4 regions of the Nocardia sp. BMG51109 genome follow, and region 2 is predicted to be linked to each of the others. Evidence: riboswitches for the same ligand, from Rfam matches in the RefSeq annotation. Region 2 holds a riboswitch; each other region holds the start of a gene.
The links. A riboswitch is a leader RNA that binds a small molecule or an ion and turns the genes downstream of it on or off. The one in region 2 is predicted to bind cobalamin.
Positions count from the first base shown of each region.

Region 1: another riboswitch for cobalamin. It lies ahead of D892_RS0108915 (CbtB-domain containing protein); the one in region 2 lies ahead of metE (5-methyltetrahydropteroyltriglutamate--homocysteine S-methyltransferase).
Region 3: another riboswitch for cobalamin. It lies ahead of D892_RS0136435 (ABC transporter substrate-binding protein); the one in region 2 lies ahead of metE (5-methyltetrahydropteroyltriglutamate--homocysteine S-methyltransferase).
Region 4: another riboswitch for cobalamin. It lies ahead of D892_RS0131080 (iron ABC transporter permease); the one in region 2 lies ahead of metE (5-methyltetrahydropteroyltriglutamate--homocysteine S-methyltransferase).

Region 1 is NZ_JAFQ01000004.1:1,680,204-1,683,291, reverse strand. It holds gene D892_RS0108925 (OsmC family peroxiredoxin) at 208-651, shown strand; gene D892_RS0108920 (CbtA family protein) at 878-1,615, opposite strand; gene D892_RS0108915 (CbtB-domain containing protein) at 1,606-1,800, opposite strand; cobalamin riboswitch at 1,838-1,980, opposite strand; gene D892_RS0108910 (discoidin domain-containing protein) at 1,974-3,088, shown strand, end outside.
Region 2 is NZ_JAFQ01000004.1:8,424,640-8,427,727, reverse strand. It holds gene metE (5-methyltetrahydropteroyltriglutamate--homocysteine S-methyltransferase) at 1-1,886, opposite strand, end outside; cobalamin riboswitch at 2,105-2,291, opposite strand; gene D892_RS0139410 (pyruvate carboxylase) at 2,510-3,088, shown strand, end outside.
Region 3 is NZ_JAFQ01000004.1:7,741,734-7,744,821, reverse strand. It holds gene D892_RS0136440 (iron ABC transporter permease) at 1-2, opposite strand, end outside; gene D892_RS0136435 (ABC transporter substrate-binding protein) at 50-1,075, opposite strand; cobalamin riboswitch at 1,116-1,247, opposite strand; gene D892_RS0136430 (maleylpyruvate isomerase N-terminal domain-containing protein) at 1,412-2,068, shown strand; gene D892_RS0136425 (phosphate/phosphite/phosphonate ABC transporter substrate-binding protein) at 2,258-3,088, shown strand, end outside.
Region 4 is NZ_JAFQ01000004.1:6,583,038-6,586,125, reverse strand. It holds gene D892_RS0131085 (ABC transporter ATP-binding protein) at 1-522, opposite strand, end outside; gene D892_RS0131080 (iron ABC transporter permease) at 522-1,574, opposite strand; cobalamin riboswitch at 1,683-1,895, opposite strand; gene D892_RS0131075 (formylglycine-generating enzyme family protein) at 2,110-3,012, shown strand; gene D892_RS0131070 (arylsulfatase) at 3,060-3,088, shown strand, end outside.

The DNA.
Region 1 (3,088 bases), 6.7 Mb from region 2:
CCGTGGCTCCGGCGGCTCCGGCCGTCCGGGTCGCTGTCGGCCGGGACAGGCCACGCCGTACGTGGCGCGCCCGGCGCCGGTCGTCCGGACGAGTGACCGTCCCCCCGATTTCTCCTAGCCGACTCCATGAAGAGGTACGGCAGTCCGCCACGAGCCGGTAGGTTCGACAGCGGACGGCAATGCGTTTCCGACTGTGAAAGGACAGTGATGCCAACACGTACCGCGCGCACCGCTTGGACCGGGGGTCTGCAGGACGGCTCGGGCCAGGTCGAACTGGCGAGTTCCGGCGTCGGCAAGTTCGATGTGTCGTTCCCGAAGCGGACCGCCGACACCGCCGAGGGCACCACCAGCCCGGAGGAACTGATCGCGGCTGCACATTCGTCGTGTTATGCCATGGCGCTGTCGGGGCAGATCGCCACCGCCGGCGGCACCGTGCAGAGCCTGGCCGTCGACGCCGATGTCACCCTGGGCCCGGATCCGGCGGGCGGTTTCCACATCAGCACCATCAAGCTGACCGTCCGCGGCAAGGTCGACGGCCTCGACGCCGCCGGTTTCCAGGCCGCGGCCGAGGGCGCCAAGGTCGGCTGCCCGATCAGCAAGGCCCTGGCGGGCGTCGGCACCATCGAACTGGATGCCGCGCTGGAGTCCTGACCGAGTAGGACCGGGCGTCGGCGCGGTACAGGGCGGCGACCGCGACGAGCACCGCCGCCACCCACATGCGCGGTGCGCAGCAGCGCCGACAGCCCGGCCACCTGAGTCTTCTCGAGTTCGCCCCGCCCCGTGGCGGCCAGCGCGGCCACGGGTCCGATGTTCCTGCCGTCAGGCTCGTCCGCGAGCAGGTCGGAGCCGCGCAAGTTCGACCGGAGAAGGCGCGAGCCTACGCGGAGACCTCGGCCTTCTTCCGGCCGGCGAATTCGGTGAGGGTCGCGAAGGCGAGCCCGAGCACGGCCCACAGCGTCGCCGACACGGCCAGTGACGACACCCGGAACTGCCACAGCAGCGTGGCCGGGAAGTCCCCCTTCACCTCGTTCACCCCGGGCAGCGCGATGTAGCCGATCGCCACCACGATCACGAAGACCGCCACCGCGGCGACGAGTCGCAGCGTGCCGGGTTGTGCCGAGAGCAGCCGATGGACGTACACCGCCGCGCCGACCGCCGCGAGTCCGAGCAGCACGGCCGCCAGCCACAGCCAGGTGCGCTGGTTGATCGTGTCCGGTTCGCCGACCGCGGGTGGGTTGGCCGGGTACTTGAAGAACGGCACCGCGGTGATCGCCAGCCAGCCGCACAGCCCCAGCGATACGGCCAGCTTCGGCCCGGGCAGGGCGGTGTGGCGGCGTGCGACGTTGGCGACGGCGGCGAAGATCGCGCCCAGCGCCAGGCCGCCCAGGCCGAGCGCCAGGAACTCGCCGAACCTCTGGCCGCCGCGGCTGACCAGCGGTTCCTCCGATTCGCCGTGGGAGTGGCCGGATTCGGCGCTCGACTCCTCGAGGGTGATCGCCGATTCGATCTTCGGCTCGCCGATCACGAATCCGACCGTTCCGGCGAGCAGCCCGGCGATCAGTCCGGCCAGCAGGCCGCGGAGCAGCAGGGTGGTGAACGATCCGGTCAGTGGCACGGCACGCCCAGCAGGTGCCGTCCGTCGTGCATCAGCTCGTGCAGGTACATCCCGCTGCGGGAGACCGCGCCCTGATCGAAGCCGACCAGGTACAGCGTGAGCAGTGCCAACAAGACGACGCCCACCGTCACGAGCACGGCGGCGAGGGAATCGGTTGCGCGGCTCGGGGTATGCGCAACGGCCATGGTGGTCCTCCTTCGGGGATGGTCGCGTCCCCGCGAGCCGATCTAGCAACGACGGTGCCGGTGTCTGGCTCTCCGGCGGATGCCGGATCACAGTGGCGCGACCGCCCCGGAATCACACCGGGTTACCGCGTCACCGTCGCTCTGGTCCTCTGAACTGTGACACCCTGAGTGACGTGGCGTCAACTGCCCGACCGGCATCCGGTCGCCGCTCACGATTGCCGATCGGCATCGGTGCGGCGATCGGGGCGGTGGTGGTGGTCGCCGCGATCGTGGTGGTGGTGCCGCGGGCGCCCGCCGCACCGCAGGGCTTTCCCTGTCCCGGCGACAGTGCATCGACGCAGCCCGGATGGGCGCCGGCGGCGACGTCGTTCGGCGCGGGCTACGACGCGCATCCGTTCGTCGGCAACGGCTATCTCGGACTGCGGATACCGCCCGCCGGTACGGGCTACGCGGAGACCGGGGAGAAGACCGGCTGGCCGCTGTATACGCCGCGCTACGACGGCGCGTTCGCGGCCGGTTTGTACGCGCGTGATCCGGCCGTCGCCGACGGACTGGCGACCGCCGCGGCGCTGCCGAACTGGTCGACTCTGCTGGTCGGGGTGGGCGACGAAACCTTCTCGCCCGCAACGCCGTCCGCTCAGGTGTCGAATTTCCGGCAGACGCAGTACCTGCGCTGCGGGCTGGTGCGGACCGAGCTGACCTGGACCACGCGCGACGGCCGCGCCACCGACCTGGTGTACGACGTGCTCACCGATCGCACCGATCAGCATGCCGCCGCGGTGCATCTGACCGCGACACCGCACTGGAGCGGCCGCCTGACGGTCATCGATCGGATCGACTTCGCCGGGGCGCGCCGCGTCGACCCGATCGCGGTGCCGAACCCGGACCCCGCCACGTACCTGGCCGAATTCCGAACCAGGACAACGAATGTGACCGGAGATGTGGCGTCGGTTCTGGATGCCGGGAGCCCGGCTCGGGCGGGGGAATCCGGCAGGCAGGCGACGATGGATGTCGCCTCGGGGCGGTCGCACGAGGTCACCAAGTTCGTCGGCGTCGACACCGGTCGCACCGCGCCCGATCCGGGCCGTGCCGCGGTCGGCGCCGCGCACCGGGCCGCGGCGCGGGGGTGGTCGAATCTGCTTGCGGCGCAGGCGAAGTCTTGGCGTGCGCTGTGGGATTCGGATATCGAGGTGCCCGGCCGGCCGGACGTGCAGCGCTGGGTCCGGGGCGCGCTCTACGCGCTGTACTCGGCGACGAATCCGCAGCAGGACAACAGTATTTCGCCCAC
Region 2 (3,088 bases):
CAGTCCAGGTATGCCTGCTCAGCCCCGGCCCGCAGCGGCAGCAGCTCCCGCAGCGCCGGCTCGTCGACCTGGACGACGCGGATTCCGGCGGACTGCAGATCCACCGTCTCGTCCCGGATCGCCAGGGCGACCTGCCGCGCGGTATCGGCCAGCGGCTGATCGTCGCGCACGAACGACCACGCCAGAATCGTCACCGGACCGGTGAGCATGCCCTTGACCGGCTTATCGGTCAGCGATTGGGCGTACTCGATCCACTCGACGGTCATCGCCGCCCGGCGGGCCACGTCCCCGTACAGGATCGGCGGCCGCACGCAGCGGGTGCCGTAGGACTGCACCCAGCCGTTGGCGGTGGCGAAGAAGCCGTCGAGCTGTTCGGCGAAGTACTGCACCATGTCGTTGCGCTCGGGTTCGCCGTGCACCAGCACGTCCAGCCCCAGTTTCTCCTGCAGCGCAACGACATCGGCGACCTCGGTGCGCATCTGCTCACGATACTGCTCGGCGGTGATCTCGCCCTTGCGCAGCGCGGCCCGGGCCCGCCGGATCGCCGAGGTCTGCGGGTAGGAGCCGATCGTGGTGGTGGGCAGCAGTGGCAGCTTCAGCCGTTCCCGTTGCAGCGCACGGCGTTCCGCGGCGGGGGAGCGGTGGGTGGCGTCCTCGCCCAGCGCGGCCAGCCGCGCCCGGACCGGCTCGTTGCGCAGGCGCGGGTCGGACCCGCGGCTCGCCGCGGCCTCGCGCGCCGTGCTCAGCTCCTCGGCGATGGCCCCGGTGCCCTTGTGCAGCGCGGTGTTCAGCACCCGCACCTCGTCGACCTTCTCCGCGCCGAATGCCAGCCACGACCGCAGCGCCGGATCCAGATCCGTTTCCGGCTCCAGCGAATACGGCACGTGCAGCAGCGAACTCGAACTCGACACCGCCAGCGCACCGGTGCTGCCCAGCAGCGTGCCCAGCGTCGACAGCGCGTGGTCGAGGTCGGTGCGCCAGACGTTGCGGCCGTCGACGACGCCCGCCACGACCAGCTTGTCCGCCAGGGCCGGGACGGCGGCCACGTCGTCCACGGTGGTGCCGGAAACGAAGTCCAGGGCGATGCCCTCCACCCCCATATCCGCCAGCGCGGGCAGCGCGGGCCCCGGACGGCCGAAGTAGGTCGCGACCAGGATCGCCGGGCGTCGCCCCGCCCCGGCCAGCTCGGCGTAGGCACGGCGCACCTGCGCCAGCTCGGCATCGGACAGGTCGGTGACCAGCACCGGCTCGTCGATCTGCACCCAGTCGGCGCCCGCGTTCGCCAGCCGGCCCAGCAGGTCGCGATAGTGCGGGAGCAGATCGTTCAGCCGGTCCAGCGGCGCGATGCCGCCGGTGTCGTCGGTGTCCTCCGCGCCCTTCGCCAGCTTCAGGAAGGTGAACGGCCCGATGATCACCGGCCGCGCCGGGACACCGAGCTGACGCGCCTCGTGCAGCTCGTCGAGCAGCTTGTCCGGATGCAGCGTGAAGGTGGTTCCGGGGCCGATCTCGGGAACCAGATAGTGGTAGTTGGTGTCGAACCACTTGGTCATCTCCAGCGGCTCGACGTTCTCGGTGCCGCGGGCCGCCGCGAAGTACCGATCCAGCGGGTCGGCGATCCCGGCCACCCGCGCGGGCAGCGCGCCGAACATGGCCGTGGTGTCGAGCATCTGGTCGTAATAGGAAAAGGTGCCGACCGGAACGGAGTCCAGTCCGGCCGCGGTCAACTCGGTCAGCTGCCGGGTGCGCAGCTCACGGCCGACGGCGCGCAGCTCGTCGGCGCCGAGACGACCGGCCCAGTAGCCCTCGGTCGCGCGTTTCAACTCGCGCCGCGGCCCGATCCGCGCCGTGCCGAGAACCGTTGCGGTGAAAGGGTTGTGAACAGTCACAGTCTCTCTCCAGTGCTGGAAGCCACTGGCCACTGCCCTCACCGAGCGGACGGAGCCCGAGTTGCCGAGCGAGCTGCGTAGCGGCCCGAGCGGTCGGCAGACGGTTGGTCCGTCCGCGCTGCGCCGCTGGGCGACATCTCGTTCGGTCGCACCGGAGTTCTCCGGTGTGTGCACTGGTGCCCGGTCGCCCGATCCACGAGGCGGTGGCCGCCGGATACGGCGTATCCGGCACAGTTGGCAGGTCTTCGGACTCGCAGGCGCTCCCCGTCGGGGTTTCCTACTGGCCGTCGCTTCCCAGGTTTCCCCAGTGCTCATGACGGCGGTCGTTCCTGCACACCGCTGCGGGACAGTCCCGGATTCCCACCGGGTTCCCTCTGGCCGGCCGCTAGGGACCGGTTTCGACGCTGCCACCCGGCGCTCGGGGCTCCAACTCGCGGGCGCAGCGAACCAGCTGCAGTACCGAGCATAAGTCACGCGGGCGGGTGAATATTCCTCGGGACGGCGGGCGACGAGGTTACCGGCGGGTTTCGCCTCTTCGCTGATCGGCCCGGTCGGGTTGTGAGGTTGGCTGCGAAGGCGCATTCGCCGTCCGGACCGCGCGACGAGGCAGGTACCTTAATCGAATGTTCTCGAAAGTGCTGGTCGCCAATCGCGGGGAAATCGCCATCCGGGCCTTCCGCGCCGCTTACGAACTCGGCATCGGCACCGTCGCGGTGTTCCCCTACGAGGACCGCAACTCGGTGCACCGGCTGAAGGCCGACGAGTCGTATCAGATCGGCGTGCCCGGTCACCCGGTGCGGACGTACCTGTCCATCGAAGAGATCCTCGAGGCCGCCAAGACGGCCGGCGCCGACGCGGTCTACCCCGGTTACGGGTTCCTGTCGGAGAACCCGGACCTGGCCGCGGCCTGCGAGCGCGAGGGCATCACGTTCATCGGTCCCTCGGCCGGGGTGCTGGAACTGACCGGTAACAAGGCGCGGGCGATCGCGGCCGCGCGGGAGGCCGGGCTGCCGGTGCTCGACTCCACGGCGCCGTCGGCCGACGTGGACGAGCTGCTGGCGGCCGCGGAGCCGATGCGGTTCCCGATCTTCGTCAAGGCCGTCGCGGGCGGCGGCGGGCGCGGCATGCGCCGGGTCGCCGACCGGTCGCAGCTGCGCGAGTCGGTGGAGGCCGCGATGCGGGAGGCCGAATCGGCCTTCGGC
Region 3 (3,088 bases), 680 kb from region 2:
ACCGGTCGCAGGGTCGCCCCGTGATCGCGACCGACGGCCGTGCGCGGGCTCACGTTCCGTAACCCCACTGCTCCAGCGCGGCCGACACCTTCTCGACGCCGTCGACGGTGCGGATCGACGGATTCAGATCGGCGCCGCCCACCACGATGTAGCGGCGGTCGCGCACGGCACTCAGACGCGCTGTGACGGGGTCGGATTCGAGAAAGGAGATCTTGCTGTCCAGGCCGTCGCCGGTGATCGTGCGGCGGCTCAGGTCGGCGAGTACCAGGGCGGCCGGATCGCGGTCGAGCACGGTCTCCCAGCTCACCTGCGGCCACTCGTTCGTGGTGTCCTCGAACACGTTTCGGGCGCCGACGGCGTGCGTGATGATGCCCGACGAACCGCAGCAGCCCGCGACGTAGGGGGTATTCGTATCGGCGAACCAGAACGCCAGCGATGCCCGGCTCGCCGCGATCCGGCCGGCGGCCGCCTCGTAGCGGGTGCGCAGCTCGGTCACCAGCCGCTCGCCGCGCTCGCGGACATCGAACACCGCCGCCAGCTCCCGGACTTCCCGGTAGATCGCCTCCATCGTCAGTGGTCGGGTGCGGTTGCCGTCGGCGTTGACGCTGTTGTCGTCCATGCCGTCGCAGTCGGTCGGCGACAGGTAGGTCGGCACGCCCAGCCGCTCGAACCGGTCGCGCTCGGCGACCCCGCCGGGACCGAGGGTGCCGCCGAACGACGCGGAGACGAAATCGGGTTCGGTGTCGAGGACGACCTCGAAGGACGGATTGTTGTCGGCCAGGCGCGGCACCCGGGCGTTGGCCTCGGCGAGATTCGCGCGCACGGGATCGGTCCAGGTCGCGGTGCCGGCCATGCGATCGGCGAGGCCGAGCGACAACAGGATCTCCGCCGAGCCCTGGTTGAGCGCGACCGCGCGCCGCGGCGGCGCGTCGACGGTCACCCGGTGTCCGCAGTTGGTGAGGGTCATCGGGTGGCCGCCCGCGCCGGGCGCCGCCGCCCGGTCGGGACCGGAGGTCGAGCAACCGGTCGTCAGCAGAACGAGAAGTGCGGCGAAAACCGCGGCAGGACAGCGCATCTAGGCGTCGACTCCTTGCATCGGGGCCTGTACGCGAGGCCGGAATCACACTCGACGCGGGGAGCGATCGGACTTCACCCGAGGGTGTCACCGTTGCGCGCCAGTCCCGGATTCGCACCGGGTTCCCTCACCGCGTCACGGTCGCACAGCAACCGCGACGATGGTAACGGACGTTGCGATGTCCGGAACACGCGCATGCCAGGCGGGGACGGCCGTCAGGGTTCGGCGGCGATCGGCGTACCGCGCCCGCGCGCGATGGAATCGGCCGCCGGGCAGGATATCCCGGCGGGCGACGCGGGTGTGCTCGTGTCGGTGCCCGGCAATACGCTTGCCGCTGTGGACGCTTTCTCTCGTTCCTGGGCAGCCCTGCGCACGGCGGTTGCGGACCTTCCCGACGAGGACTTCGCCCGCCCGTCCGGATGTACGGGCTGGCTGGTGCGGGACCTGGTGTGCCACTTGATCATCGACGCGCAGGACGTGCTGATCACGCTCGTGACACCGGCGTACGCCGCGCCGACCCGCGACGAGGTGAGCTACTGGGAGGTCACCGATACGCCGCCGACGGGCGACCACCCGCTCGACGCGCTGACCGTCCGGCTGGCCGCCGCGTACCGGGAGCCGAGCCTGCTGAAATTCCACCTCGACGATGTCGGCTCTGCGGCCGGGCGCGCCGCCGAACTCGCCGATCCGAACCTGTCGGTCGGCACCCGCGACATGATCCTCACGGCGGGCGACTACCTCCGCACCTACGTCCTGGAGTGGACGCTGCACCACCTCGACCTGATCGCGCATCTCCCGCACGCGGCCGAACCACCCGAGGAAGGGCTGGCACGGGCCCGCAGACTACTGGAGAAGATCGCCGGGACGGCGTTCCCGGAGTCGCTGCCGGACAAGGACGCCCTGCTGATCGGCACGGGCCGGCGGGCCCCGACCGATGCGGAGCGGACCGAACTGGGCGACCTGGCGGCGCAACTCCCGTTCATCCTGGGCTGACTGCCGGGCCGCCGAGTATGCCCGGTGTTCGCCCGCGACCTATCAGGCGTCCGGCAAGTAGGCACCGGCAAGTTGTCCGGTCGAGTTACCGGAGAAAACCTGGTTCGTTCGATTGCTGGTAACCCGGGTTTCGTCGCCGTGGCATCGGCGCGCTACAGCCTCGTCGGCAGGACCAGCGAGGAGGACCAGATGGGCTATCAGTGGTGGCGCGGCGTGGCGCTGGCCGGAGCGGCGTTGCTGCTCTCGGCCTGCGGCCAGAGCGCGGTGAACGACGGCGGCGGCGACTCGCGCAATCCCGATGAACTGGTGTTCGCCGCGATTCCGAGCGAGAACGCGTCGAGCGTGCAGGCGAGTTTCCAGAACGTGATCGACCTGCTGCAGAAGGAGACCGGCAAGACCGTCCGGTTCCAGCAGGCCACCAACTACGCGGCCGTGATCGAGGCGCAGCGCAGCGGCAAGGTCGACATCGCGCAGTACGGGCCACTGTCCTACGTGGTCGCGCGCAACACCGGCGTCGAGGCGACGGCGATCGCCGCGCAGGTGCAGGAGAAGGGCCTGCCGCCCGGATACCGCTCCTACGGCGTGGTCGAGACCGGCTCGCCCATCCGGGACCTGGCCGGGTTCAAGGGCAAGAAGATCTGCTTCGTCGACCCGAACTCGACCTCGGGCACCCTCTACCCGCGGGCCGGTCTCGTCGATGCCGGCGTCAACCCCGACACCGACATCACCGCGGTGATGGCGGGCGGGCACGACGCGTCGGCGCTCGGTGTCGCCACGGGGCAGTGCGACGCCGGATTCGCCTACGACACGATGGTCGACAAGCAGCTGATCGAGAAGGGCCAGCTGAAGCCCGGCGACCTGACCACGGTGTGGAAGTCGGAGATCATCGCCGGTTCGCCGGTGGCGGTCAGCGACGACCTGGATCCGGCGCTGAAGGAGAAGGTGGCCACGGTCTTCCAGCAGCAGGCCAACGTCGACTATCTCGAGACGAGCGGGGTCTGCAAGCCCGGCGAGAAGTGT
Region 4 (3,088 bases), 1.8 Mb from region 2:
CTGGTGATGGACATCGAGGTGATTGGTCGGCTCGTCCAGGACCAGCACGCGGGGCTGCTGGGCCAGTGCCCGCGCGATCAGAACCCGTTGCCGCTCACCGCCCGACAGCGACAGGAAGCCGCGCGATGCGAGATGACCGATGTCGGCCGTCGCCATCGCCGCGGCACAGATCTCCCGGTCGTGACGGTGCGTGCCGCGCAGCAGTGCGGTATGCGGTAGTCGGCCGGTGGCGACGACCTCGGCGGCGGTGAAATCGAACGGCGTGGTCATATCCTGCGTGAGCGCCGCGACTTGGCGGGCGTTGTCCCGCATGCTGATCGCCGAGATATCCGTCTCGTCGACCAGGACTCGTCCCGTCGTCGGAGACAGTGCGCGGTAGAGGCAGCGCAGCAGGGTGGATTTGCCGCTGCCGTTCGGGCCCACGATGCCGATGAACTGTCCCGGCTCGGCAGCCAGGGTCACCGCGTCGACGACCGTCGCGCCGTCGAACTCGACCGTGACATTCTCGTAGTCGACCCGCATCAGCTGTGCTCCACCAGGGCCCCGCGGCGGCGCATCAGCAGCACGAACACGGGGACCCCCACCGCGGCGGTGATCGCGCCCAGGGGTAGCTCCTGCGGTGGTACGAGGGTCCTCGCCACCAGGTCCGCGGTCACCAGGAACACCGCGCCGAGCAGCGGCGTCACGACGGTGAGCCGCCGGTGGCCGGCGCCCACCAGCAGTCTGGCGATATGTGGAACCACCAGGCCGACAAAGCCGATGGCCCCGCATACCGCGACGAAACATCCCGTCATCGCGGCGGAGACGATGAACAGGAGCAGCCGGAACCGGGAGGCGTTCATCCCGAGTGCGGCGCCGACCTCGTCTCCCATCGACAGTACGTCGAGGTGTCGTGCGCACACGGTGATGACCGTCAGTCCGGTGACGGCCACCGCGGCGATCAGGGGCACCATGTGCCAGGTTGCCCCGGCCAAGCTGCCGAGCAGCCAGAACATCACCGAACGTGCGGCATCTCCGTACGGGGCGAGGAACACCAGCACCGTCGTCGCCGCGGAGAAACCGTAGCCGACGGCGGTACCGGTGAGCACCAGCCGCAGCGGTACCAGCCCGGCGGCCGACCGCGCCATCAGGTACACGAGCAGCGTGGCACCGAGCGCCCCGGCGAAGGCCGCGGTCGAGAGCGCGTAGATACCGAGCGCGCCGAAGACTCCGAAGAGCACGACCGCGGTGGCGCCCACCGATGCCCCCGAGGAGATTCCGAGGACGTAGGGGTCGGCGAGCGCGTTTCGCACCATGGCCTGCACCAACAGGCCGACCCCGCCGAGACCGGCCCCGACGAGCGCCGCCAACAGCACACGGGGCAACCGAGAGTCGACGACGATCCGATAGTCGGCCACATCGTCGGCCGTCACGGTGCCTCCGGTGAGTTCGGCCCACAGGAACCACACGGTGTCGCGCCAGGGGATATGTGCGGCGCCCAGCGTCAGCGCGAGGACGGAGACCACCGCCAGCGCCACGATCAGGACCGGGACCAGCACGGCGACGGACAGCCGCCGCCTATCGACAGTTCTCATCGGACCGGCTCTACCGTGCCGTCCCGATCTCGGGTGCGCGCACGCAGGCGCGCGCCGTACAGCTCATCTCTGGTCAACCGCTCCCTCGGAGTCGACAAGGGACCGCGCCGTCGGCTCGGTCACGCGGGCAGGTCTTCGGGCTCGTGGACGGGACGCCGACCGGCGTCGCCTACTGGCGGTCGCTTCCCGGGCTACCGGCCCAGTGCTGATGACCGCGGTCGTTTCCACATACCGCTGCGGGGCAGCTCCGGATTCCCACCGGATTCCCTCTTGCGAACCGCCCGTCACGGACAGGCGGTAACCAGCGCGCCGTCACAGTAGCAGTCGAGCCGCTCGCGGATACGGGCGTGTCGGTGAGCGTCCCGCGACCCGACCGAGCCCGGCCCGACACGGGAATTTCACCCGGATCGGGTGAGCCACGTCCGCTCGAACATCTCCTAAGCTCGGGTAAGGACATGGTGGGAGCGGGTTGACCTCGGGATTCAGGGGAGGTTCGAGCGTGAGCGGCAGTTCGGTGGTGACGGCGCGCAAGAACATGGTTCGCGTGGCCGGGGGTGATTTCGTGATGGGGTCGGCGGACTTCTTTCCCGAGGAGCGGCCTGTGCGTCCGGCCGCGGTGGAGCCGTTCTGGATCGATACGTTTCCGGTGACGAACGCGGCGTTTCGCCGGTTCGTGCGCGAGACCGGCCATGTGACGGTCGCCGAACGCGACCTCGATCCGACGGATTTTCCCGGCGCCCGCGCCGCCGACCTGGTTCCTGGCGCCCTGGTGTTTCGCCCTACCGGCGGCCCGGTGCCGCTGAACGAATGGCGGCGGTGGTGGGCCTATGTGCCGGGCGCACACTGGCGCCACCCGCACGGTCCGGGCAGTGACCTGAGCGGGCGCGATCACCACCCGGTTACTCAGGTCGCCTACCAGGACGCGGCCGCCTACGCGGCGTGGGCAGGCAAGTCGCTGCCCACCGAGGCGCAGTGGGAGTTCGCCGCACGCGGCGGCCTCGACGAGGCGACGTTCAGTTGGGGTGAGGAATTCGCGCCTCGCGGGCGGCGGATGGCCAACACCTGGATAGGCCGATTTCCCTGGGAGTTCCTGCCGGGGCGAGGTCAAAGCGACCATCCTGGCACCACCAAGGTCGGGACCTACCCGCCCAACGGATTCGGATTGTTCGACATGACGGGCAATGTGTGGGAGTGGACCGCCGACTACTTCGGTACCCACCGGGCCGGCTCGCGGACGGGTTCGTGCTGCGCACCGCACAGCTGCGCGCAGTCGCCGGTGCCGGAGGCGGGTGAGCGGTATGCGCGGCGGGTGATCAAGGGCGGGTCCTATCTGTGCGCGCCGAACTACTGCCTGCGCTATCGACCCGCTGCCCGGCAGGGCCAGTCCGAGGACACCGCCACCTGCCACCTCGGATTTCGTTGTGTCGCGCTCGACTGAGAACGCCTGTCCATCACAGCATTTCACCTAACCGCCGGGAGTCGCTCATGGCCGCGGAGTTCGCCGGGAAGATCGC